Linked DNA regions of Rubrivivax gelatinosus IL144. The protein of the gene in region 1 binds, or shares a complex with, the protein of each later gene. Links are inferred from orthologs where the notes say so. Each region holds a gene or a part of one and is shown in the gene's direction. Other genes may lie near its edges. The genes, in order: secA and secY.

Region 1 (15,822 bases):
AACTGCGCGCCGAGCAGGCCGTCGCGCTGGAACGCGTTGTTGGACGCGAGGGCGGCGAGGCCCAGGCTCTCGATCGTGCGTTCGGTGGCCTGACGCGCCGCCAGCTTGATGCGCTGGACGGCGGCCTCGAGGGCGGCGGGCAGGCGGTGGACGGGGTGCGGGTTCATTCGGGCGGCAGTCCCCCGAGTATGCGGCAACTGCCGCCGGCCGCCCCCGGTTTACTTGCGCGCCAGCGCGTCGCGGATCTCGCGCAGCAGCAGCACGTCCTCGGGTGTCGGCGCGGGCGCCGGCGGCGGGGGCGGCGGCGCGTTGCGCTTGATGCGGTTGATCTGCTTGACCATCACGAAGATGATGAAGGCCAGGATCACGAAGTTCACCGACACGGTGATGAAGCTGCCGTAGGCGAAGACCGCGCCGCCCTTCTTGGCCTCGGCCAGCGTCGTCGCCGTCTGGCCCGCCAGCGGGATGAAGTAGTTGCTGAAGTCCAGCCCGCCGACGACGCGACCGACCAGCGGCATGATGACGTCGCCGACGAGGGACTCGACGATCTTGCCGAAGGCGCCGCCGATGATCACGCCGACGGCGAGATCGACGACGTTGCCCTTGGTGGCGAACTCCTTGAATTCCGATGCGAAGCTCATCCGAGCCCCCTCCTGCTGGTCTTGAATCGGTGGATCGGCCCCGGTCGGCAAGTGGCCCGGAGCCTCGCGACGACGGTAGGACGAGGCATAGACCGCGTCAAGCACGCCAGTGAGCGGCGGATGCCCCTTCGGCGTCGGCTAGAATCACGGGTTGACCCGAATCTCCCCTCCCGAGCAACACCCGAGGACATCCATGAGTGACGCTGCCGTCGACCAAGGACGACGCACCTGGATCGCCATCACCTGCGGCGCTGGTGCCGTTGGTGGCGCGGCGGTCGCCGTTCCGTTCGTCAGCACTTTTGCGCCTTCCGAACGGGCCCGCGCCGCGGGCGCGCCGGTCGAAGTCGACATCAGCAAGCTGGCCCCCGGTGACCGCATGACCGTCGAATGGCGCGGCAAGCCGGTCTGGATCCTGCGCCGCACGCCGGAGCAGATCGACCAGCTGAAGACGCTCGACAGCCAGCTGGCCGACCCGAACTCCGAGCGCAAGGCTTACCCGATCCCGGATTACGCCAAGAACACGGGCCGCTCGATCAAGCCCGAGTACCTGGTCGTGATCGGCATCTGCACGCACCTGGGCTGCTCGCCCGGCGGCGTCGCCAAGGGCAGCGGCAACGCCAGCGTGCCCGCCGACTGGCCGGGCGGCTTCCTGTGCCCCTGCCACGGCTCGACCTTCGACCTGGCCGGCCGCGTCTTCAAGAACAAGCCCGCGCCGGACAACCTCGAAGTGCCGCCGCACATGTACCTGTCCGACACCGTTCTGCTGATCGGTGAGGACAAGAAGGCCTGACGCCGCAAACCACGAAGTCCGAGGTCAATTCGATGGCTGAATTCAAGCAAGCGCGGCCGGGTGCGCCGATGGCCGAGCAGTTCATGACATGGGTGGACAACCGGTTCCCGGCCACCAAGCTCTTCAAGGAGCACATGTCGGAGTACTACGCGCCGAAGAACTTCAACGTCTGGTACTTCTTCGGCTCGCTGGCGATGCTGGTCCTCGTGATCCAGATCGTCACCGGCATCTTCCTCGTGATGCACTACAAGCCTGACGCGGCGGTCGCCTTCGCGTCGGTCGAGTACATCATGCGCGACGTGCCCTGGGGCTGGCTGGTGCGCTACATGCACTCGACCGGCGCCTCGGCGTTCTTCATCGTCGTGTACCTGCACATGTTCCGCGGGATGATCTACGGCAGCTACCGCAAGCCGCGCGAGCTGGTGTGGATCTTCGGCTGCGCGATCTTCCTCGCGCTGATGGCCGAAGCCTTCATGGGCTACCTGCTGCCGTGGGGCCAGATGAGCTACTGGGGCGCGCAGGTCATCATCAACCTGTTCTCGGCGATCCCCTTCGTCGGCAACGACCTGTCGCTGCTGATCCGCGGCGACTTCGTCGTCGGCGACGCGACGCTCAACCGCTTCTTCAGCTTCCACGTCATCGCCGTGCCGCTGGTGCTGCTGGGCCTGGTCGTCGCGCACATCATCGCGCTGCACGAAGTGGGTTCGAACAACCCCGACGGCATCGAGATCAAGGCGCTGAAGGACGACAAGGGCATCCCGCTGGACGGCATCCCCTTCCATCCGTACTACACGGTGCACGACATCTACGGCGTGGCGATCTTCCTGATCCTCTACAGCGCCGTGCTGTTCTTCGCGCCCGAAGGCGGCGGCTACTTCCTGGAGTTCAACAACTTCATCCCGGCCGACCCGCTGAAGACCCCGGCGCACATCGCCCCGGTGTGGTACTTCACGCCGTTCTATTCGATGCTGCGCGCGGTGACCGACGACATGGTCACGGTGCTCGTCGTGCTGATCGCGATCGCCGGCGTGCTGGGCTTCGTCAAGGGCGGCTTCAAGGGCATCTGGAAGTTCGCCCCGCTGGTCGGCGCGATCGTGCTGGTGGCGCTGCTGAAGACCTTCGACGCCAAGTTCTGGGGCGTCGTCGTGATGGGCGTCGCGGTGCTGATCCTCTTCTTCCTGCCCTGGCTGGACCGCAGCCCGGTGAAGTCGATCCGCTACCGTCCGGCGTGGCACAAGGCCGTCTACGCGGTGTTCGTCGTCAACTTCCTCGTCCTCGGCTACTACGGCATCCAGCCGCCGTCGGCCGCCGGCTCGATCATCTCGATGGTCGGCACGCTGTTCTACATGGGCTTCTTCCTGCTGATGCCCTGGTGGAGCCGCATCGGCGAGTTCAAGCCGGTGCCTGAGCGCGTGACCTTCCGCGCCCACTGAGCCGACGAGAGCGGAGTCCTAGACACCATGAAGAAACTGATCCTCTCCCTGCTCGCCAGCCTGGCGCTCCTCGGTGCGGCTCACGCCAACACCGGCGGGCCGGCCTGGGACAAGTTCCCCAGCGAACGCCTGAACGACCAGGCGGCGCTGCAGCGCGGTGCGCAGACCTTCGTCAACTACTGCCTGAACTGCCATTCGGCGTCGTACGTGCGGTACAACCGCCTGCGCGACATCGGCCTGACCGAGCAGCAGATCCGCGACAACCTGATCCTCACCGGCGTGAAGGTCGGTGAGCTGATGAACAGCGCCATCGATCCGCGCGACGCCAAGGAATGGTTCGGCGCCACGCCGCCGGACCTGTCGCTGGTGGCGCGTTCGCGTGCCGACGGCTCCAAGGGCAGCGGCGCCGACTACCTCTACACCTACCTGCGTGGCTTCTACCGCGACGACAGCCGTCCCACCGGCTGGAACAACCTCGTCTTCCCGGCCGTCGGCATGCCGCACGCGCTGTGGGAACTGCAGGGCACGCAGCGTGCGGTGTTCGAGGAAGAGAAGGACGCGCACGATCCGGCCAAGGTCACGCACGTGTTCAAGGGCTTCGAGCTCGAGACCCCGGGCAAGATGAACAAGGCCGAGTACGACGCCACCGTCGCCGACCTCGTCGCGTTCATGACCTGGATGTCCGAGCCGGTCCGCAGCACCCGCACCCAGTTGGGCATCGGCGTGCTGATCTTCCTGGCGATCTTCACCGTGATCGCCTGGCGCCTGAACGCGGTGTATTGGAAGGACGTCAAGTAGACGTCCGCCACGCCCGGCGGTCGGCCGGGCCATGGAGCGCAGTGGCAGCCTTCGGGCGACCACTGCGTTTGCTTCTTTTGACGCGGGGCCCGTCTGGCCCCCAACTGACGATTGAGGGCCCCACGCCATGATGGTGCTTTACTCCGGAACGACCTGCCCCTACTCGCACCGCTGCCGCTTCGTGCTGTTCGAGAAGGGCATGGACTTCGAGATCCGCGACGTCGACCTCTTCGCCAAGCCCGAAGACATCGCGATGATGAATCCGTACAACGAGGTGCCGATCCTCGTCGAACGCGATCTCATCCTCTACGAGTCGCACATCATCAACGAGTACATCGACGAGCGCTTCCCGCATCCGCAGCTGATGCCGGGCGACCCGGTGGCGCGTGCGCGCGTGCGGCTGTTCCTCTTCAACTTCGAGAAGGAACTGTTCGCCCACGTGAACCTGCTCGAAGGCCGCGGCATCAAGGCGACCGACAAGCAGCTCGAGAAGGCGCGTTCGCAGATCCGCGACCGCCTGACGCAGCTCGCGCCGATCTTCGTCAAGAACAAGTACATGCTCGGTGACGACTTCTCGATGCTCGACGTCGCGATCGCCCCGCTGCTGTGGCGCCTGGACTACTACGGTATCGACCTGTCGAAGAACGCCGTGCCGCTGCTGAAGTACGCCGAGCGCATCTTCTCGCGTCCGGCCTACATCGAGGCGCTGACGCCGTCCGAGAAGGTGATGCGCAAGTAAGCCGGCAGGGCCTCGACCGATGAGCGCGACCAGCGACAACCAGGGTTCCTCGACGCGCCCGTACCTGCTGCGGGCGCTGCACGACTGGTGCACCGACAACGGCTTCACGCCGTACATCGCCGTCTACGTCGACGCGAGCGTGCAGGTGCCGATGGAGTACGTGAAGAACCACGAGATCGTGCTCAACGTCGGCTTCGAGGCCACGTCCGGGCTCAAGCTCGGCAACGAGTTCATCGAGTTCAAGGCCCGCTTCGGCGGCGTGCCGCGCGACATCGTCGTGCCGGTCGACCACGTCGTCGCGATCTACGCCCGCGAGAACGGCCAGGGCATGGCCTTCCCGGCGCCGGCCGAAGCGGCGCCCGCCGCACCGCCGGTGTCTCCGGCCGCCGAGGCGCGGGCGCCGACGCCGCTGCGCTCCGGGCTGCGCCTGGCCTCCGAGGCTCCCGAGCCGCCGGAGGCAGACGCCGAGACCCCGCCTCCGTCCGACGAGCCGCCCGAGCCCGCCGGGCCCGGCGGCCGCCCGTCGCTCAAGCGGATCAAGTAGGCGCTCCTACAATCCGCAGCTCGCGCCGGCTTAGCTCAGTTGGTAGAGCACCCGCCTTGTAAGCGGAAGGTCGTCAGTTCGACTCTGACAGCCGGCACCAGCCCCCTGGCGCGGCCGTGGCTCAGCGCCGCAGGCCGGGCTCGGGCGGCAGCACCCGCACCTTGATCGCCACCGGCGCCCAGCCGGCGTTGCGCAGCCGCGTGTCCAGCCGCGGCAGCAGCTGGCGCAGCTTGGCCGCCGCTGCGCCGTGCGCGGCCAGCAGCGTCCAGCCTTCCTCATCGAGCGGCCCGGGCCGCACCGCGGTGCGCAGGCCGCCGGCCAGCAGCGGCGCGATCGCGTCGTAGCGCGCGCGCGACTCGCGCGCCCGCTGCAGCAGCCCCGCCAGCGGCGCGTGGCCGCTCAGCGCGTCGCTGAACGAGAGCGTGCCGGCGAGAGGGGAGCGGGGGGCCATCACGACAGTCTAGCCCTATGGCCGCGCGAGCGCGGGGGCGCCGATGTCGCGCCATGACCGGGTGCTAAACTCGTCGGCTTCGTGTCCGTGCGCCAGCGCGACGCCCGAGCGCCCCGAGCGAATCGCCCGATCCCTCTCGGCCCTTCGGCATCGCGGGGTGCCGGCACCGCATCACATCTCGAGCGCGGACTTCATGTTTCCCAAGATCCTGACCCAGATTTTCGGCAGCCGCAACGAACGCCTGCTGAAGGGCTACCGGCGCACGGTCGACAAGATCAACGCGCTGGAGTCGCAGCTGCAGAAGCTCGACGACGCCGCGCTGCGTGCCAAGACCGACGAGTTCCGCCAGCGCCTGGCCCAGGGCACCTCGCTCGACGACCTGCTGCCCGAGGCTTTCGCCGTCGTGCGCGAGGCCGGCAAGCGCGTGCTGAAGATGCGCCACTTCGACGTCCAGCTGATCGGCGGCATGGCGCTGCACGAAGGCAAGATCGCCGAAATGCGCACCGGCGAAGGCAAGACGCTGGTCGCCACGCTGCCGGTGTACCTGAACGCGCTGCCGGGCAAGGGCGTGCACGTGGTCACCGTCAACGACTATCTCGCGCGCCGCGACGCCGAATGGATGGGCCGGCTCTACGGCTTCCTGGGGCTGACCGTCGGCGTCAACGTGCCGGGCCTGTCGCGCGAGGAGAAGCAGGCCGCCTTCGCCGCCGACGTCACCTACGGCACGAACAACGAGTTCGGCTTCGACTACCTGCGCGACAACATGGTCTACGACGTGCGCGAGCGCGTCGCGCGCGGCCTGAACTACGCCATCGTCGACGAGGTGGACTCGATCCTCATCGACGAGGCGCGCACGCCGCTGATCATCAGCGGCCAGGCCGAGGACCACACCGAGCTGTACGTCAGTGTCGACGCGGTGATCCCGAAGCTGAAGAAGCAGATCGGCGAAGCCGATCCGCGCACCGGCGAAGGCGTCATCGAGCCGGGCGACTTCACCGTCGACGAGAAGGCGCACCAGGTCTTCCTGACCGAAGCCGGCCACGAGAAGGCCGAGCAGATCCTCGCCGAGGCCGGCCTGCTGGCCCCGGGCGCGAGCCTGTACGACCCGGCCAACATCGCGCTGATGCACCACGTCTACGCGGCGCTGCGGGCCCACCAGCTCTACAACCGCGACCAGCACTACGTCGTGCAGAACGGCGAAGTGGTCATCGTCGACGAGTTCACCGGCCGTCTGATGACGGGCCGGCGCTGGAGCGACGGCCTGCACCAGGCCGTGGAAGCCAAGGAAGGCGTCCGGATCCAGAGCGAGAACCAGACGATGGCCTCGGTCACCTTCCAGAACTACTTCCGCATGTACGGCAAGCTGTCGGGCATGACGGGCACGGCCGACACCGAGGCCTACGAGTTCCAGGAGATCTACGGCCTCGAGACGGTGGTCATTCCGCCGAACAAGCCGACCGTCCGCCAGGACGAGAACGACCTGATCTACAAGACGGCCAAGGAGAAGTACGACGCCGTCATCGCCGACATCCGCGACTGCTACGAGCGCGGCCAGCCGGTGCTGGTCGGCACGACCTCGATCGAGAACTCGGAGCTGATCTCCGAGCTGCTGAAGAAGGCCGATCTGCCGCACCAGGTGCTCAACGCCAAGCAGCACGCCAAGGAAGCCGAGATCGTCGCCCAGGCCGGCCGGCCGAAGATGGTGACGATCGCGACCAACATGGCCGGCCGCGGCACCGACATCGTGCTCGGCGGCAACGTCGAGAAGCAGATCCAGTTCCTCGAAGCCGACCCGGCGCTGTCCGAGGACGAGAAGAAGGCCCGCGCCCAGCAGCTCACCGACGAGTGGCAGGGCCTGCACGAGAAGGTCAAGTCGCTGGGCGGGCTGCGCATCGTCGCCACCGAGCGCCACGAGAGCCGGCGCATCGACAACCAGCTGCGCGGCCGTTCGGGCCGCCAAGGCGACCCGGGTTCCAGCCGCTTCTACCTGAGCCTGGACGACCCGCTGATGCGCATCTTCGCCGGCGACCGCGTGCGCGCGGTGATGGACCGGCTGAAGATGCCCGAGGGTGAGGCCATCGAGGCCGGCATCGTCAACCGCTCGATCGAGAGCGCGCAGCGCAAGGTCGAGGCGCGCAACTTCGACATCCGCAAGCAGCTGCTCGAGTACGACGACGTCTCCAACGACCAGCGCAAGGTCATCTACCAGCAGCGCAACGAGATCCTCGAGTCCGAGTCGCTGGACCAGCAGATCTCGAACCTGCGCCGCGCGACGATGACCGAGGTCGTGCGCACCTACGTGCCCGCCGAGAGCCTGGAAGAGCAGTGGGACCTGGCCGCGCTCGAACGCGTGCTGACCGAGGAATGGCAGCTCGAGCTGCCGCTCAAGAGCATCGTCGAGGGCAGCGAGAGCATCACCGACGAGGAGATCGTCGACAAGGTCATCGCCGCCGCCGACGCGCAGTTCCAGGCCAAGATCGACCTGGTCGGCAGCGAACAGTTCACGCCCTTCATGCGCATGGTGCTGCTGCAGGCGATGGACTCGCACTGGCGTGATCACCTCGCGGCGCTGGACTACCTGCGCCAGGGCATCCACCTGCGCGGCTACGCCCAGAAGAACCCGAAGCAGGAATACAAGCGCGAGGCCTTCGAGCTCTTCAGCCAGCTGCTCGACGTCGTGAAGATGGAAGTCACGCGCGTGCTGATGACGGTGCGCATCCAGTCGCGCGACCAGGCCAGCGAAGCCGCCGAGGCGATCGAGGAGCAGGCCGGCCAGGTCAGCAACGTGACCTACACCCATCCCAACGAGGACGGCAGCGTCTCGCAGGAAGCCGATGCCGCCACGGCCGTGGCCGAGGTGCCGCGCGTCGGCCGCAACGATCCCTGCCCCTGCGGCAGCGGCAAGAAGTACAAGAGCTGCCACGGCAAGCTGGCCTGACGGCCGGCATCGCCGCGACGACGACGGGGCCCGCGGGCCCCGTTTCCATTTCCGGCGGACATGAAAAAGGGGCCCCGAGGGGCCCCTTCGTGCAGGCTCGCGCCGCTTATTGCGGGCGGGCGATCGTGATCACCGGCGAGGTCCAGGTCTCCCAGTCGGTCGCGATGCCCTCGTCGCCCAGCGCCTTGAGCACCGAGATCTTCACGACGTAGCGGCCGTTGGGCACCGTCTTCCAGGCCTTCGGGTTCTCGCCCTTGCCGCGGAAGGTCGTGCCGTCCCAGGAGTAGGTGAAGAAGCCGCCCGGCGTCGAGTTGCGGGTGACGTACTCCTCCATGCTCACGCGGTGCCAGGACTTGCCGGTGTCGGCCTCGAAGGCTTCCAGGATCACCTTGCGCGACAGGTGGTCGTAGTGCACGAGGAAGTACGGGATGTTCCCGTCGGCCATCGTGAACGTCGCACCCGAGGGCTGGTTGGTGTAGCTGCCGCCGGCCAGCGTCGCCAGCCACGGGAAGCCGTTGGCCGTCGGCGTCAGCACCACGGTCGACTGGTAGTCGCCCTTGAAGCCGGCGTAGGGCACGCGCAGCGGCGCGGTGCCGTTGGTCGGCGTCAGGACGATGTAGCCGCCGTAGAGGCTGCGGTCGGGCAGCGAGCTGTTGGCGGTGATCGTCGCCGAGAACTTGCCCGTGCCGCGGGCCGGCACCGTCAGCGTCGTCTGGCTGAAGCTCACCGTCGCCGGGCCGTCGAAGACACCGCTGACGTTGTACGAGCTGCCGGTCGTGGTGTTCGGGCCGGCGGCCAGCGACGCGACGTGGCTGATCGTGTAGGTGACCGGCGCGCCCGAGCGGTTGCTGACGGACAGCGTCTTCAGCGAACTGCCGGCGGCGCTCTCGCCCAGCGCAAGCTGGCTCGGCGAAACCGTCGCGGTGTTCTGGATCACGCCGATGATGTCCAGCATGCCCGAGCCCTGGCGGAACGAGAAGTCCAGCAGCCCCAGACCCGCGTTGCCCGACCAGTTCTTCGGGTCGGCCGTGTTGTAGATCCGGTCGGCCACCTGGCCCGGCTTGAGCTTGGGGTTGGACTCCAGGATCAGCGCGACGCCGCCGGCGACGTGCGGCGCGGCCATCGAGGTGCCCGACAGCGTCGTCGTGCCGCCGAGTTCCAGCGGATAGGTCGACAGGATCGCGCCACCCGGCGCGCCGACGTTCGGCTTGAAGCCGAGCTCGGCGTCCAGGCCGTAGGAGCTGAAGCCCGAGATCAGGCCGCCCGTGCCGTAGGGATAGCTGACGTAGGTGCCGGACCAGTTCAGCGTCGTCGTGCCCGCGGCGATCGCGGCGTCGAGCTTGGCGCCCTGGTCGGCGGTGATCGCGACCACCGGGATCGTGATCGCCGGCGTGCCGGCCACCGTCGGCGACAGCGCGCCGGCCTGGTTGTTGTAGAGCACGACGGCCGCCGCGCCGGCGTTCTGCGCGTTGAGGGCCTTCTGGTAGAACGAGCAGGTGCCGCGACGGATCAGCACCGCCTTGCCGGTCAGGCTGCCGGCCGCCGGCGCCACGCAGGCGTCGTCGGCGGTGGTGGTGGTGCCGGTCTTGGCCATCGTCAGCGAGCCGCTGGTCGGCGCCACCGGCGAACCGCTGGCCGGCGTGAAGCCAAACGGCGTGCCGCCGACGGTGAACGACAATTGGGCGTTGTCGTAGGAGGCGACGCTGATCGCCTTGTCGGCCACGCCCGGCGCGCCGGTGGCGAACAGCGCGTCCGGCGACGAGCCGCCGGGGCCGTTGTTGCCGGCCGAGGCGACGACGATGACGCCCTTGGCGACGAGCTTGTTGGAGGCCTTGGCGGTCGGGTACTCGGGCCACTGGCGCGCCGCGCCCAGGCTCATGTTGATGACCTGCATGCCGTCCTCGTAGGCGCGCTCCAGCGCCGCGAGGATGATGTCCGACGAGGTCGTGCCGGTGCAGCCGAAGACGCGGTAGGCGCCAAGCGAGGCCTTGGGCGCGACGCCGAGAACGCCGCCGCCGTTGGCGCCGACGATGCCGGCGACGTGGGTGCCGTGGCCGGCGCAGTCGTCGGGCACGTCGTCGGGCACCGGGGTCAGCGCGTCGCCGCTGCCGCTGCTGTCGTAGGCGTCGCCGACGAAGTCGTAGCCGGCGATGACGCGCGCGGTCGGGAAGGAGGTCGAGCCGTTCGTGCCCTTGCCGCCGAAGGCCGGGTGGTCGATGTCGATGCCGGTGTCGATGATGCCGACCTTGACGCCGGCGCCACTCAGGCCGAGCTGCTGCTGGGCCACCGAGGCCCCGGTCATCGTGATCGCGGCCACCAGGTCGGGCGAGGCTTCGCCGTTCTTCACCGGTTCGGGCGCAGCGACGTTGAGCACCGGGTAGATCGCCTTCACGCCGGGCAGCATGGCCAGCTTGGCGCGATCGCGCTGGTCGACCTTGACGACGAAGCCGTTGAACAGCTTGTCGAAGCTGCGGCGCTCGGTCACGCGCAGCTTGGCGTTCTTGATCGCGGTGCGCAGCGACGCTTTTTCGGTACGCACCGAGGCCAGGGTGTTGCCGTCGGCGACGGGCTTGCCGTCGAGTTCGACGAACCAGAGCGTGCCGGACTCGGCGGCGGAGACCGGGACCGAGCTTTGCGCGGCCAGTGCCGGTGCTCCTGCGAGCGCGGCTGCCGCGGCGATCGCGGTCAGCATCGGCACGAGGTTGTGCTTTCTCATGAGGTCGTTCACTCCTGTGCGGGCGCCGTCCTGCGGCGCCTCTGTGGCGGCCATGGGAGATGCGAGCGAGAGCTGCGGCGCGGGGGGCCGCGCGGCAGCTTTCGGAGGCGTTTCAGGGGGCAGGCTGCCGGTCCGTCCCCCCGAGGTGCGAACGATTATGGGTAGCCCCTCAGGGCCCGGGCAGGGGGCTGGACGCCCGCGTGCAAGCCGCATCCCGCGACTGCGGGGGCGGGTTCCACCGGGGTTCCCCGAGCCGGCGCAGCGGCGCACCGCGCGGGGGCAGGGTCGCACCGGATGCGCTCCTAGAATCGGCGCTCCATCCGCCTCACCGTTGCGCCGCCGCCATGCCCGTGAACCTCGCCGCCCCTGTCCCCGAGTCCCTGCTGCCGGTCGCCGGCGTGCGCCTGGGCGTCACGATGGCCGGCATCCGCAAGGCCGGCCGGCGCGACCTCGTCGTCTTCGAGCTGGCCGAAGGCTCGGCCGTCGCCGGCGTCTTCACGCAGAACCGCTTCTGCGCCGCGCCGGTCCAGATCTGCCGCGAACACCTGGCCGCCGGCGAAGGCATCCGCGCGATAGTCGTCAACACCGGCAATGCCAACGCCGGCACCGGCGCCGACGGCCTGGCGCGGGCCCGCCGCAGCTGCGACGCGCTGGCCGCGGTGGCCGGCGTCGCGCCGCGCCAGGTGCTGCCGTTCTCGACCGGCGTCATCATGGAGACGCTGCCGGTCGAACGCATCGAGGCCGGCCTGCCGGCCGCCTGGGCCGCGCTGCGCGCCGACGGCTGGGCCGAGGCCGCCGAAGGCATCATGACCACCGATACCCTGCCCAAGGCGGCGTCGCGCCAGCTGCAGATCGGCGGCCGCACGGTCACCGTCACCGGCATTGCCAAGGGCGCCGGCATGATCCGCCCGAACATGGCGACGATGCTGGGCTTCGTCGCCACCGACGCCGCAGTCGATGCGGCGCTGCTGCAGCCGCTGCTGCGCGAGGCCGCCGACCTGAGCTTCAACCGCATCACGATCGACGGCGACACGTCCACGAACGACTCCTTCGTGCTGATGGCCACCGGCCAGGCCGGCCACGCGCCGATCACGACGCTCGACTCGGCCGAAGGCCGCGCGCTGCGCGAGGCGGTCGTCGCGGTGTCGCAGCATCTGGCGCAGGCCATCGTGCGCGACGGCGAGGGCGCGACCAAGTTCATCACCGTCACCGTGCAGGGCGGGCGCGACGAGGCCGAGTGCCGTGCCGCGGCCTATGCGGTGGCGCATTCGCCGCTGGTCAAGACGGCGTTCTTCGCCAGCGACCCCAACCTCGGCCGCATCCTGGCGGCCGTCGGCTACGCCGGCATCGGCGACCTCGACCAGGGCCTGATCGACCTCTTCCTCGACGACGTGCACGTCGTGCGCGAAGGCGGCCGCCACCCCGGGTACCGCGAGGAAGACGGCCAGCGCGTGATGAAGCAGGCCGAGATCACCGTGCGCGTCGACCTGCACCGCGGCGCCGCGGCGGCGACGGTCTGGACCTGCGACTTGTCGCACGACTACGTCAGCATCAACGCCGACTACCGCTCCTGATCCCTTCTCCTGCGGTCGTGCCGCCGGTCCAGGGCTGCTAGGATCGCTGCCCCTTCCCCCCGATGGCCGGCCGGCGTCCACCGCCCGAGCGGCCATCGACAGGCCGGCGCGCCGCGTGCCGGCCGCGGGCCGCCGATCGTGTCGTCTTGGCGTCGCCCGTGATCCGCGGCTTGACCGCGCCGACGACCGGAGACCTGCACGATGACCCGCGCGCTGCTCGCCCGCCTGCGCGCCGCCCTGACGCTGCCGCCGGGCGACCTGCTTCGAAACGCCACCTACCGCCGCCTGTGGAGCTCGATCCTGATCAGCTCGCTGGGCGGCCAGGTGACGATGCTCGCGCTGCCGCTGACCGCAGCCGTGCTGCTGCATGCCACGCCGACCCAGATGGGCCTGCTGACGGCGATGGAGATCGCGCCCTTCGTGCTGTTCTCGCTGCCGGCCGGCGTCTGGCTGGACCGCGTGCGCAAGCTGCCGGTCTACATCGCCGGCGAACTGCTGATCGGCGTCGCGGTCGGCAGCGTGCCGCTGGCCTGGGCGATGGGCTGGCTGGCGATGCCCTGGCTGTACGCCGTCGGCTTCTTCATCGGCTGCGTCTTCACGGTGGCCGGCACGGCCTCGCAGATCGTGCTGACCCAGGTCGTCGAACGCGACCGGCTGGTCGAGGCGCACGCCAAGAACGCGCTCGCGACCTCGGGCTCGGACGTCGCCGGGCCGGGTTTCGCCGGCCTCTTGATCAAGCTCTTCGGCGCGCCGCTGGCGCTGCTGGTCGACGCCGTGCTGGTCGTCGTCTCGGCGGCCATCCTGCGCGGCATCCACGTCGACGAGCGCCGCACGCCGCGGCCGGACGCGCGTTTCGGCCGCGAGCTCGCCGAAGGCCTGCGTTTCGTCGCCGAGCACAAGCTGCTGGTCGCGCTGGCGGTGGCCGTCGGCACCTGGCAGCTGTGCCAGAACGCGGCGCAGGTGGTGCAGATCCTGTTCGCGACGCGCACGCTGGGCCTGTCCGAACACGCCGTCGGCCTGTGCTACATCGGGCTGGGCGCCGGCACGGTGACGGCCAGCGTCTGGGGCAACCGCATCAGCCGGCGCATCGGCCCGGGGCCCAGCATGGTGCTGGGCTTTCTGGTCTGCGGCAGCGGTTGGCTGCTGCTCGCGGTTGCACCGGTCGGCCCCTGGGGCGTCGCCGCCTTCGCCGCGACGCTGGCGCTCTACGGCGCCGGCGCGGTGCTGGCCTTCATCAACTTCCTGGCGCTGCGCCAGGCGGTGACGCCGGAGCCGATGCTCGGCCGCATGACGAGCACGATGCGCTGGCTGATCCTGCTGCCGGCCGGCCCGGGTGCGCTGATCGGCGGCTGGCTCGGCGAGCACCACGGCCTGCGCTCGGCGCTGGCCTTTGCCGGCGGCGTCTCGATGCTGCTCGTCGTCGCCGCCTGGTGGCACCCGGTGATCCGCGGCGTGCGCTCGCTGCCGAGCACGGCCAAGCCGGTGACGGCCGGCGGCGCCTGAGCCGCGGCCTCAGTCGACGACGCGCGTCGCGTCGGGCGAGAAGCGGTCGACGGCGTCGGTGATCAGCCCGGCGACGCCGGCGGCCAGCAGCCGGTGCGCCTCGGGCGGGTCGTTGACGGTGTAGCAGAGCACGCGCATGCCGTCGGCGCGGGCACGATCGACCAGCGCGGCGTCGACCGTCATGTAGTTCGGGATGAGGGCCACGCAGCCGAGCTCCAGCGCCGCCTCGTACCAGCCGTCCCAGAAGGCGTCGACGAGCAGCGCCCGCGGCAGCTCGGGCGCCACGTCGCGCGCGCCGGCCAGCGCCTCGGCCTTGAAGGAGCTGAGCAGCGGCGGCAGGTCCTGGCCGGCCCACAGCCGGCGACAGGCCGCGGCGACGACCTGGCCGGTGTGGCGCTCGGTGCCCGGTGTCGGCTTGATCTCCAGGTCGAGCCGGAAGCCGTTGCGCAACAGGTAGGTGGCCAGCGCGTCGAGGCTCACCGGCGGCTCGCCGGCGTAGGCGCGCGAGTGCCAGCCGCCGGCGTCCAGCCGCGACAGCTCGCTCCAGGGGCGTTCGCCGGCGATGCCGCGTTCGGGCGTCGTGCGCTCCAGCGTCGTGTCGTGCATCAGGAAGGGCACGCCGTCGGCGCTGAGCTTCACGTCGCATTCGAAGGCGCGGTAGCCGTAACTTGCGCCGAGACGGAAGGCGGCCAGCGTGTTCTCCGGCGCCAGCTTGCCGGCGCCGCGGTGCGCCAGCCACAGCGGGTAGGGCCAGGGCTGCATCAGCCCACCCGCTTGCCGCTCGCGGCGTCGAACCAGTGCAGATGGCGGCCTTCGACGAGCAGGCTCACCGTGTCGCCGACGGCCGGCGGCACCAGCGTGCCGTCGATGCGCAGCGTGAACGCCGCTTCGCCGACGCGGCCGTAGACCAGGCGCTCGGCGCCCAGCATCTCCAGCATCTCGACCTTCAGCGGCCAGCCGCCTTCACCCAGCACCGCGTGCTCGGGCCTCACGCCCAGCGTCAGCGCGCCGTCGCGCGGCGCCGCGGCCGGCAGGGCGATGGCCGTGCCGCCGAGCTCGAAACGGCCGCCGACGGCCTGGCCCGGCATCAGGTTCATCGGCGGCGAGCCGATGAAGCCGGCGACGAAGGTCGAGGCCGGCCGGCCGTAGACGTCCTCGGGCGTGCCGATCTGCTCGATGCGTCCGGCGTTCATGACGATCAGCCGCTGGCCCAGCGTCATCGCCTCGACCTGGTCGTGGGTGACGAAGAGCGAGGTGACGCCGAGCTCGCGGTGCAGCTTCTGGATCTCCAGCCGGGTCTGGGCGCGCAGCTTGGCGTCGAGGTTGGACAGCGGCTCGTCGAACAGGAAGACCGCCGGCTGGCGCACGATCGCACGCCCCATCGCGACGCGCTGGCGCTGGCCGCCGGAGAGTTCACGCGGGCGGCGCTGCAGCAGCGTGCCGAGCTCGAGGATCTTGGCCGCCTTCTGCACGCGGCGCTCGATCTCGTCCTTGGACACCTTGGCGATCTTCAGGCCGTAGGCCATGTTGTCGTAGACCGTCATGTGCGGGTACAGCGCGTAGTTCTGGAAGACCATCGCGATGTCGCGCTGCGCCGGCTCCAGCCGGTTGACGACGCGCCCGCCGATGTCGATCTCGCCGCCGGAGATGTCTTCCAGCCCCGCGACCATGCGCAGCAGCGTGCTCTTGCCGCAG
Region 2 (10,209 bases), 730 kb from region 1 along the record:
GCGCCGCTACATCATCGCCCCGCGCGGTGTTGAAGCCGGTGCCACGCTGCTGTCGGGCGCGGAAGCCCCGATCAAGGCCGGCAACACGCTGCCGATCCGCAACATCCCCGTGGGTTCGACGATCCACTGCGTGGAGATGCTGCCGGGCAAGGGCGCGCAGATCGCGCGTTCGGCCGGCGCCAGCGTCACGCTGATGGCTCGCGAAGGCATCTACGCTCAGGTCCGCCTGCGCTCGGGTGAAGTCCGCAAGATCCACATCGACTGCCGCGCCACGATCGGCGAGGTCAGCAACGAAGAGCACAACCTTCGCCAGTACGGCAAGGCCGGTGCGATCCGCTGGAAGGGCATCCGCCCGACCGTTCGCGGCGTTGCCATGAACCCGGTCGACCACCCGCACGGCGGCGGCGAAGGCCGCACCGGCGAAGGCCAGCCTCAGGTGTCCCCGTGGAACACGCTGACCAAGGGCTACCGCACGCGCAGCAACAAGCGCACGCAGACGATGATCGTCTCGCGCCGCAAGAAGTGAGGCCGTAGAACATGGCACGTTCACTCAAGAAGGGTCCCTTCGTGGACCACCACCTGATGGCCAAGGTCGAGAAGGCCTCCGCCAACAAGGACAAGAAGCCGATCAAGACCTGGTCGCGCCGCTCGACGATCCTGCCCGAGTTCATCGGCCTGACCGTCGCCGTGCACAACGGCAAGCAGCACGTTCCCGTGTACGTGACCGACCAGATGGTCGGCCACAAGCTCGGCGAATTCGCGCTGACCCGTCTGTTCAAGGGTCACCCGGCCGACAAGAAGGCCAAGCGCTAAGGGGACGAAGAGCATGGAAACCAAGGCAATCGTCCGCGGTGTGCGCCTCTCGGCCGACAAGGGTCGGCTGGTGGCGGACATGATCCGCGGCAAGAAGGTCGACCAGGCGATCAACATCCTCACGTTCACGCCGAAGAAGGCCGCCGTCATCATCAAGAAGGCGGTCGAGTCGGCGGTGGCCAACGCCGAGCACAACGACGGTGCCGACATCGACGAACTGAAGATCAAGTCGATCTACGTCGAGCAAGGCGCCACGCTGAAGCGTTTCTCGGCCCGTGCGAAGGGTCGCGGCAACCGCATCAGCAAGCCGACCTGCCACATCTTCGTGACCGTCGGCAACTGAGGAGCTGGAAAAGACATGGGACAAAAAATCCATCCGACCGGCTTCCGGCTGAGCGTCACGCGGGCCTGGGGCTCGCGCTGGTTCGCCACGAACCGCAACTTCGCCGGCATGCTGGCCGAAGACCTGCAGGTTCGTGACTACCTGAAGACCAAGCTGAAGAACGCGGCGGTCTCGCGCATCCTGATCGAGCGTCCGGCCAAGAACGCCCGCATCACGATCTTCTCGGCTCGTCCGGGCGTCGTGATCGGCAAGAAGGGCGAGGACATCGAGAACCTGAAGGCCGAGCTGACCAAGCGTCTGGGCGTGCCGGTCGCGGTCAACATCGAGGAAGTGCGCAAGCCCGAAGTCGATGCTCAGCTGATCGCCGACTCGATCACCCAGCAGCTCGAGAAGCGCATCATGTTCCGCCGCGCGATGAAGCGCGCGATGCAGAACGCGATGCGCCTGGGCGCGCAGGGCATCAAGATCATGTCCGCGGGTCGTCTGAACGGCATCGAAATCGCGCGTACCGAGTGGTACCGCGAAGGTCGCGTGCCGCTTCACACCCTGAAGGCCGACATCGACTACGGCTTCTCCGAAGCCAAGACCACCTACGGCGTCATCGGCGTCAAGGTGTGGGTCTACCGCGGCGACCGCCTGGCCAACGGCGAAGCGCCGCAGCTGGCGAAGACCGAAGGTGACGACGAGCGCCGTCCGCGCCGTGGTCCGCGTCCGGGCGGTGATCGTCCGGGTGCCGGCCGTGGCCGTCCGGGTGGCGATCGTGGCCCGCGTGCCGACGGTGCTCCGTCGGCGGCCCCTGCCGGTGACGGCAAGGGTGGTCCGGCCGTCAAGCGCGTGCGTCGCGCCGGCGCTCCGGCTGCCGGCGGCGAGACCAAAGGAGAATAACGATGCTGCAACCTGCACGTCGCAAGTTCCGTAAGGAACACAAGGGCCGCAACACCGGCATCGCCACGCGGGGCAACAACGTCTCGTTCGGCGAATTCGGTCTGAAGGCCACCGAGCGCGGCCGCATCACCGCGCGCCAGATCGAAGCGGCTCGCCGTGCGATCTCGCGCCACATCAAGCGGGGTGGTCGCATCTTCATCCGCATCTTCCCGGACAAGCCGATTTCGCAGAAGCCGGCGGAAGTCCGGATGGGTAACGGCAAGGGCAACCCCGAGTTCTACGTCGCCGAGATCCAGCCGGGCAAGGTGCTGTACGAGATCAACGGCGTTCCCGAACAGCTCGCTCGCGAGGCGTTCACGCTGGCGGCGGCCAAGCTGCCGCTGCGCTGCACGTTCGTCGCCCGCCAGGTCGGCCTGTAACGCCAAAGGAAGCAACATGAAGGCATCCGAACTGCGTTCCAAGGACGTCGCGGCGCTGGAGAAGGAAGTCTCCGATCTGCTGAAGGCCCATTTCGGCCTGCGCATGCAGAAGGCGACCCAGCAGCTGACCAACAACTCGCAGCTGGGCAAGACCCGCCGCGACATCGCCCGCGCCAAGACCGTTTTGGCCGAGAAGAAGAGGGCCGCGAAATGAGCGAAACCCAGACCACCGCTCCGGAGAAGAACACCCGGACGCTGATCGGCCGTGTCGTCAGCGACAAGCGCGCCAAGACCGTCACGGTCCTGGTCGAGCGTCGCGCGGCGCACGAGCTCTACGGCAAGATCGTGGCGCGCTCGCGCAAGTACCACGCCCATGACGAAAAGGGCGAGTACAAGATGGGCGACCTGGTCGAGATCGCCGAAGGGCGTCCTATCAGCAAGACCAAGAGCTGGGTCGTGACCCGCCTGATCGAGAAGGCGAAGCTGGTCTAAGACCCGCCCGCCTGCTCGCGAACGGCCGCCGCCGGATACTCCGGCGCCGGCCGTTTTTCATTGCGCCGGCCAGATCCAGGAGGAGACCCATGCTGAAGATCGGTGACCGGCTGCCCGCCGGCCAGCTCCACGAATACGTCGATGTCGCCACAGAAGGCTGTGCGCTCGGCCCGAACGCGGTCGACATCGGCTCGGCCACGGCCGGCAAGACGATCGTCGTCTTCGGGCTCCCCGGCGCGTTCACGCCGACCTGCTCCGAGCGCCACGTGCCCGGCTACGTCGCCAAGGCGGCAGAGCTGCGCGCCGCCGGCGTCGACGAGGTCTGGTGCGTGTCGGTCAACGACGCCTTCGTGATGGGCGCCTGGGGCCGTCAGCTCGGTGTGCAGGGCAGTGTGCGCATGATGGGTGACGGCAATGCGGACTTCGCGCGGGCAACCGGCCTGACGCTGGACCTCACGTCGCGCGGCATGGGCCTGCGGTCGGCGCGCTACGCGATGATCGTCGTCGACGGCGTCGTGCACACGCTTGCCGTCGAGGCGGCGGGCAAGTTCGAGGTCAGCGATGCCGAGACGGTGCTGCAGCAGCTCCGCTCCGGCGTCCTTCAATGAAATAGCGCGACAGCGCTTGACGCGCCGGCGGGAACGCCGGCATAATCCAAAGCTTCGCCGAAATGGCGGCTAATGTCAGCGTATGCGCAAGCGCGGCGCGCCAGGCATCAGCCTCCGGCTCGGATCAGCCCAGATCTACCCAGACACGGGCCCAAGACTGACCGGCAAGACTCGAGCAATCGGGTGGCGCGGGGAGAAGTTGGGGTACGAACAATGATCCAAATGCAATCGCGGCTCGACGTGGCCGACAACACGGGTGCCAAGTCCGTCATGTGCATCAAGGTGCTCGGCGGCTCCAAGCGGCGCTATGCCGGCATCGGCGACGTCATCAAGGTCAGCATCAAGGAAGCCGCGCCGCGTGGTCGTGTGAAGAAGGGCGAGGTCTATTCGGCCGTCGTCGTTCGCGCCGCCAAGGGCGTGCGCCGCCAAGACGGCTCGCTGATCAAGTTTGACGGCAACGCCGCGGTGCTGCTGAACGCCAAGCTCGAGCCGATCGGTACCCGCATCTTCGGGCCGGTCACGCGCGAACTGCGCAGCGAGCGCTTCATGAAGATCGTGTCGCTGGCGCCGGAAGTTCTCTGACGCGACCGACAGATTCGAGGTTCGACACTCATGAACAAGATTCGTAAAGGCGACCAGGTCATCGTGCTGACCGGCCGTGACAAGGGCAAGCGCGGCACCGTGACGCAGCGCGTCGACGACGACCACGTGATCGTCGACGGCGTGAACATGGTCAAGAAGCATGTGAAGCCGAACCCGATGAAGGGCACGACCGGCGGCGTCATCGACAAGGCGATGCCGATCCACCAGTCCAACATCGCCATCTACAACGCTGCTACCGGCAAGGCCGATCGCGTCGGCATCAAGATCGACGGCGACAAGAAGACCCGCGTCTTCAAGTCCAGCGGCGAAGAGATCAAGGCGTAAGCACCATGGCAAAGACTCAAGCTTCCGCGACGTCGCGTCTGCAGGCTCTGTACCGCGAGCAGATCGTCCCCGAGCTGATGACCAAGTTCGGCTACACCTCGGTGATGCAGGTTCCGCGCCTCGAGAAGATCACGCTGAACATGGGCGTGAGCGAGGCCGTCGCCGACAAGAAGGTGATGGACCACGCCGTCGGCGACCTCACCAAGATCTCCGGCCAGAAGCCGGTCGTCACCAAGAGCCGCAAGGCCATCGCGGGCTTCAAGATCCGCGAAAACGTGCCCATCGGCTGCATGGTGACGCTGCGTGGCGTGCGCATGTATGAATTCCTGGACCGTTTCGTGACGGTGGCGCTGCCGCGCGTGCGCGACTTCCGCGGCATCTCCGGCCGTGCGTTCGACGGCCGTGGCAACTACAACATCGGCGTCAAGGAACAGATCATCTTCCCCGAGATCGAGTACGACAAGATCGACGCGATCCGCGGGCTGAACATCAGCATCACGACCAGCGCGAAGAGCGACGACGAGTGCAAGGCTCTGCTCGCCGCGTTCAAGTTCCCGTTCAAGAACTGAAGGCAAGCCATGGCCAAACTGTCCCTCAAGCAGCGCGAAGAAAAGCGCGAGAAGCTGGTCGCCAAGTACGCCAAGAAGTACGCCGAGCTGAAGGCCATCATCGACGACGCGCAGCGTTCGGAAGAAGAGCGCTACGCCGCCCGTCTTGAACTGCAAAAGCTGCCCCGCAACGCCAACCCGACCCGTCTGCGCAACCGTTGCGCCCTGACCGGTCGTCCGCGCGGCACGTTCCGCATGTTCGGCCTGGGCCGCAACAAGATCCGCGAGCTCGCCTTCAAGGGCGACATCCCCGGCATGGTCAAGGCCAGCTGGTGATTCGGGTAGCCGCGAAGGAGATTTTTTATGAGCATGAGTGATCCCATCGCCGACATGCTGACCCGCATTCGCAACGCCCAAAGCGTTGAGAAGGCCGTGGTCACGATGCCGTCGTCGAAGCTCAAGGTCGCGATCGCGCAAGTCCTGAAGGACGAAGGCTACATCGACGGTTTCGTCGTGAAGGCCGAGAGCGGCAAGAGCGAACTCGAGATTTCGCTGAAGTACTACGCCGGCCGTCCGGTGATCGAGCGCATCGAGCGCGTCAGCCGCCCGGGCCTGCGCATCTACAAGGGCCGCGACGAGATTCCGCAGGTCATGAACGGCCTGGGCGTGGCGATCGTCACGACCCCCAAGGGCGTGATGACCGACCGCAAGGCTCGCCAGACCGGTGTCGGTGGCGAAGTCCTCTGCTACGTGGCCTAACCCAAGGACGAACGACATGTCCCGCGTAGGAAAGATGCCGGTCGCCGTCCCGCAAGGCGTGGACGTCGCGATCTCGGCCGACAAGATCACCGTCAAGGGCGCCAACGGCACGCTGGTGCGTGACCTGAACCCGCTCGTGACGATCAAGAACGAAGCCGGCAAGCTGAGCTTCGTGCCCGTCGACGACACGGCTGCGGCCGACGCGATGAGTGGCACGATGCGTGCGCTGGTGGCCAACATGGTCCACGGCGTCGCCAAGAGCTTCGAGAAGAAGCTGACGCTGGTCGGCGTGGGCTTCCGTGCCCAGGCCCAGGGCCAGAAGCTCAACCTGCAGATCGGTTTCTCGCACCCGGTGGTGAAGGAGATGCCCGAGGGCGTCAAGGTCGCCACCCCGACCCAGACCGAAATCGTCATCTCGGGCGCCGACCGCCAACGCGTCGGTCAGATCGCCTCCGAGGTTCGCGCCTTCCGTCCGCCCGAGCCGTACAAGGGCAAGGGCATCCGCTATGCGGACGAGCGCGTGATCCTCAAGGAAACGAAGAAGAAGTAAGGAGCGCACCATGATGACGAAGAAGGAACAACGCCTGCGTCGTTCGCGTCAGACCCGGCTGCGCATCGCCCAGCAAGGCGTCGCGCGACTGAGCGTCTTCCGCTCCAACCTGCACATCTACGCCAGCGTCTTCTCCGAGGACGGCACCAAGGTCCTGGCCAGCGCCTCGACCGCCGAGAAGGAAGTGCGCGAGCAGATCGGTGCCGGCAAGGGGGGCAACACCGAAGCGGCTGCCCTGATCGGCAAGCGCATCGCCGAGAAGGCCAAGGCCGCCGGCGTCGAGAAGGTCGCATTCGACCGCGCGGGCTTCGCCTACCACGGCCGCGTCAAGGCGCTGGCCGAAGCGGCTCGCGAAGCCGGCCTGCAGTTCTGACGGGCGCAAAGGAAGACTCGAAATGGCAAAGTTCACTCCCCGCCAGCAGACCGAAGGCAACGACGACGGCCTGAAGGAAAAGATGATCGCGGTCAACCGCGTCACCAAGGTCGTCAAGGGCGGCCGCACGCTGAGCTTCGCGGCGCTGACCGTGGTCGGTGACGGCGACGGCCGCATCGGCATGGGCAAGGGCAAGGCCAAGGAAGTGCCGGTCGCGGTGCAGAAGGCCATGGAATCGGCCCGCCGCAACATGGTCAAGGTCGCGCTGAAGAACGGCACGATCCACCACAAGGTCGACGGCGAACACGGCGCGGCCAAGGTCCTGATGGCCCCGGCCAAGCCCGGTGACGGCATCATCGCCGGCGGCCCGATGCGCGCCGTCTTCGAAGTGATGGGCGTGACGGACATCGTCGCCAAGAGCCACGGTTCGACCAACCCGTACAACATGGTGCGCGCGACGCTGAACGCGCTGAAGCGCTCCACCACGCCGGCCGAAGTGGCCGCCAAGCGTGGCAAGTCGGTCGAAGACCTCTTCAACTGACCCCGCGCCGGAGAAGCCTCATGTCCGAGAAGAAGACCCTCACGGTCAAGCTCGTCCGCAGCGTCGCCGGCACGCGCGAGTCGCATCGCGCCACCGTGCGTGGCCTGGGCCTGCGCAAGCTCAACAGCCAAAGCGTCCTGGAAGACACGCCTGCCGTGCGCGGCATGATCAACAAGGTCTCGTACCTGGTGAAGGTGCTGTAATGCAGATCAACAACCTCAAGCCCGCCGAGGGCAGCAAGAAGGCGCGCCGTCGTGTCGGCCGCGGCATCGGCTCGGGTCTGGGCAAGACCGCCGGTCGCGGTCACAAGGGCCAGAAGTCGCGTGCCGGCGGCTTCCACAAGGTCGGTTTCGAAGGCGGCCAAATGCCGCTGCAGCGCCGTCTGCCCAAGCGCGGCTTCAAGTCGCAGCAGCTGAAGTACAACGGCGAGATCACGCTGGCCGAACTCGAGGCGCTGGGCGTCGACGAGGTCGATCTGCTCGCACTGAAGGCTGCCGGCCTGGTCCGCCAGATCGTCAAGAACGTCAAGGTCGTCAAGAGCGGCGAGATCACCCGCAAGGTGACGCTCAAGGGCATCGGCGCGACCGCCGGCGCCAAGGCCGCGATCGAGGCCGTCGGCGGCACGTTCGCCTAAGAGGGACGCGCAGCCCGTGGCAACCTCCGCGAACCAACTGGCCAAAAGCGGGAAGTTCGGCGACCTCCGTCGCCGGGTGATCTTCCTGCTGCTGGCCCTGGTGGTCTACCGCATCGGTGCGCACATCCCGGTGCCCGGCATCGACCCGAACCAGCTCCAGCAGCTGTTCAAGGGTCAGGGCGGCGGCATCCTGAACCTGTTCAACATGTTCAGCGGCGGCGCGTTGTCGCGCTTCACCGTCTTCGCGCTGGGCATCATGCCCTACATCTCGGCGTCGATCATCATGCAGCTGATGACCTACGTCGTGCCCTCCCTGGAGGCGCTGAAGAAGGAAGGCGAGGCAGGTCGTCGCAAGATCACGCAGTACACGCGCTACGGCACGCTCGGCCTGGCGATCTTCCAGAGCCTGGGCATCGCCCTGGCGCTCGAGGGCTCGCAGGGTCTGGTGCTGGCGCCGGGCTTCGGCTTCCGCATGACCGCGGTCGTCAGCCTGGTGGCAGGCACGATGTTCCTGATGTGGCTGGGCGAGCAGATCACCGAACGCGGTCTGGGCAACGGCATCTCGATCCTGATCTTCGCCGGCATCGTCGCGGGACTGCCGAGTGCGATCGGGGGGCTCTTCGAGCTGGTTCGCACCGGCGCGATGAGCATCATCGCCAGCCTGTTCATCACGGCGGTCGTGATCGGCGTGACCTACGTCGTCGTGTTCGTCGAACGTGGTCAGCGCAAGATCCTGGTGAACTACGCCAAGCGCCAGGTCGGCAACAAGGTGTACGGCGGCCAGTCGTCGCACCTGCCGCTGAAGCTGAACATGTCGGGCGTGATCCCGCCGATCTTCGCGTCGTCGATCATCCTGCTGCCCGCGACCATCGTCGGCTGGTTCGCCACCGGTGAGGGCCTGCGCTGGCTGAAGGACATCTCGAGCGCTCTGTCGCCGGGGCAGCCGATCTACGTGATGCTCTATGCGGGCATGATCGTGTTCTTCTGCTTCTTCTACACGGCGCTCGTGTTCAACAGCCGCGAGACCGCCGACAACCTGAAGAAGAGTGGCGCGTTCATTCCGGGCATCCGTCCGGGTGACCAGACCGCGAAGTACATCGACCGGATCCTCTCGCGTCTGACGCTGGCCGGCGCGGTGTACATCACGGCGGTGTGCCTGCTGCCCGAGTTCCTGGTCCTGAAGTACAACGTCCCGTTCTACTTCGGCGGCACCTCTCTGCTGATCATCGTGGTCGTGACGATGGATTTCTGGGCCCAGGTTCAGAGTTACGTGATGAGCCAGCAGTACGAGAGCCTGCTCAAGAAGGCGAACTTCAAGGCGGGCTGAGGCGATGTCTAAGGACGACGTCATTCAGATGCAGGGGGAGATCCTCGAGAACCTCCCCAACGCCACCTTCCGAGTGAAGCTGGAGAACGGGCACGTGGTGCTCGGCCACATCTCCGGAAAGATGCGGATGCACTACATCCGCATCCTTCCGGGTGACAAGGTGACGGTCGAGCTCACCCCCTACGATTTGAGTCGCGCGCGGATCGTGTTCCGCGCCAAGTGAGGTCAAGGAGAAGACCATGAAAGTCGCAGCTTCGGTCAAGAAGATGTGCCGCAACTGCAAGATCATCCGACGCAAGGGCGTCGTGCGAGTGATCTGCACGGACCCGCGCCACAAGCAGCGTCAAGGCTGATAGTCAGAGGAAGAACATGGCACGTATCGCCGGTATCAACATCCCGCCGCACAAGCACGCGGAAATCGGCCTGACCTCGATCTACGGCATCGGCCGTACGACGGCGCAGAAGATCTGCGACACGGTCGGCATCCCGTATTCGAAGAAGGTCAAGGACCTCAACGATTCCGAGCTGGAGAAGATCCGCGAGGAAATCGGCCGTCTGACCATCGAAGGCGACCTGCGTCGCGAGCTGTCGATCAACATCAAGCGCCTGATGGACCTCGGTTGCTACCGCGGCTTCCGTCATCGCCGCGGCCTGCCGGTGCGCGGCCAGCGCACCCGCACCAACGCCCGCACCCGCAAGGGTCCGCGCAAGGGTGCGGCCGCGCTGAAGAAGTAAGCCGCCGCCACGCACGAGGAAGATCCACATGGCCAAGTCCCCCGTCAACAACGCCGCGCGTCGCGTCAGCAAGAAGATCCGCAAGAACATCGCGGACGGCATTGCGCACGTGCACGCGTCGTTCAACAACACCATCATCACGATCACGGACCGCCAAGGCGGTGCGCTGGCGTGGGCCTCCAGCGGCGGCCAGGGTTTCAAGGGTTCGCGCAAGAGCACGCCGTTCGCTGCTCAGGTCGCGGCCGAGAACGCCGG

What was found.
Region 2: the proteins of secA (region 1) and secY are in contact, whole or in part, in a crystal structure (PDB 3DIN), measured with the Thermotoga maritima proteins. The link is inferred for Rubrivivax gelatinosus IL144 from one-to-one orthologs. Residues at the interface, in WP_004082002.1 of Thermotoga maritima: Glu261, Ala262, Arg263, Lys300, Ala301, Arg302, Thr303, Ile304, Ile305, Leu323, Tyr324, Asp325, Pro326, Val329, Ser330, Tyr333, Ile336, Lys340, Phe345, Val349, Glu363, Phe364, Tyr374, Ser375, Gly376, Gly377, Glu393, Ile395, Thr482, Ser483; in WP_004081795.1 of Thermotoga maritima: Glu108, Gly109, Glu110, Glu111, Ala236, Glu237, Arg238, Arg239, Ile240, Thr241, Ile242, Gln243, Tyr244, Ala245, Arg246, Arg247, Val248, Thr249, Gly250, Arg251, Arg252, Val253, Tyr254, Gly256, Ala257, Ser258, Thr259, Tyr260, Leu261, Pro262.

The regions. Positions count from the first base shown.
Region 1 is NC_017075.1:1,085,921-1,101,742, forward strand. The notes cover bases 5,269-8,534. They hold secA (preprotein translocase subunit SecA), read left to right. Parts: upstream 5,269-5,589; coding sequence 5,590-8,334; downstream 8,335-8,534. Other genes in these bases: RGE_RS05160 (hypothetical protein), read right to left, coding at 5,269-5,396; RGE_RS24895 (S8 family serine peptidase), read right to left, coding at 8,441-8,534. Also shown: RGE_RS05120 (DUF1631 family protein), read right to left, coding at 1-167; large conductance mechanosensitive channel protein MscL, read right to left, coding at 219-641; petA (ubiquinol-cytochrome c reductase iron-sulfur subunit), read left to right, coding at 835-1,431; RGE_RS05135 (cytochrome b), read left to right, coding at 1,464-2,864; RGE_RS05140 (cytochrome c1), read left to right, coding at 2,892-3,662; RGE_RS05145 (glutathione S-transferase N-terminal domain-containing protein), read left to right, coding at 3,790-4,401; RGE_RS05150 (ClpXP protease specificity-enhancing factor), read left to right, coding at 4,421-4,945; more of RGE_RS05160, read right to left, coding at 5,067-5,268; more of RGE_RS24895, read right to left, coding at 8,535-11,050; bifunctional glutamate N-acetyltransferase/amino-acid acetyltransferase ArgJ, read left to right, coding at 11,395-12,624; RGE_RS05180 (MFS transporter), read left to right, coding at 12,826-14,127; ugpQ (glycerophosphodiester phosphodiesterase), read right to left, coding at 14,137-14,889; RGE_RS05190 (sn-glycerol-3-phosphate import ATP-binding protein UgpC), read right to left, coding at 14,889-15,822. UniProt on the Escherichia coli protein: Required for protein export, interacts with the SecYEG preprotein conducting channel.
Region 2 is NC_017075.1:352,320-362,528, forward strand. What follows is about bases 7,082-10,063. They hold secY (preprotein translocase subunit SecY), read left to right. Parts: upstream 7,082-7,908; coding sequence 7,909-9,219; downstream 9,220-10,063. Other genes in these bases: rpsE (30S ribosomal protein S5), read left to right, coding at 7,082-7,258; rpmD (50S ribosomal protein L30), read left to right, coding at 7,279-7,461; rplO (50S ribosomal protein L15), read left to right, coding at 7,461-7,892; infA (translation initiation factor IF-1), read left to right, coding at 9,224-9,442; rpmJ (50S ribosomal protein L36), read left to right, coding at 9,459-9,572. Outside these bases: rplB (50S ribosomal protein L2), read left to right, coding at 1-526; rpsS (30S ribosomal protein S19), read left to right, coding at 538-813; rplV (50S ribosomal protein L22), read left to right, coding at 827-1,156; rpsC (30S ribosomal protein S3), read left to right, coding at 1,172-2,041; rplP (50S ribosomal protein L16), read left to right, coding at 2,044-2,460; rpmC (50S ribosomal protein L29), read left to right, coding at 2,477-2,674; rpsQ (30S ribosomal protein S17), read left to right, coding at 2,671-2,952; RGE_RS01660 (peroxiredoxin), read left to right, coding at 3,042-3,560; rplN (50S ribosomal protein L14), read left to right, coding at 3,774-4,142; rplX (50S ribosomal protein L24), read left to right, coding at 4,173-4,487; rplE (50S ribosomal protein L5), read left to right, coding at 4,493-5,056; rpsN (30S ribosomal protein S14), read left to right, coding at 5,066-5,371; rpsH (30S ribosomal protein S8), read left to right, coding at 5,399-5,794; rplF (50S ribosomal protein L6), read left to right, coding at 5,811-6,344; rplR (50S ribosomal protein L18), read left to right, coding at 6,355-6,717; more of rpsE, read left to right, coding at 6,740-7,081; more of rpsK, read left to right, coding at 10,064-10,209. UniProt on the Escherichia coli protein: The central subunit of the protein translocation channel SecYEG. Consists of two halves formed by TMs 1-5 and 6-10.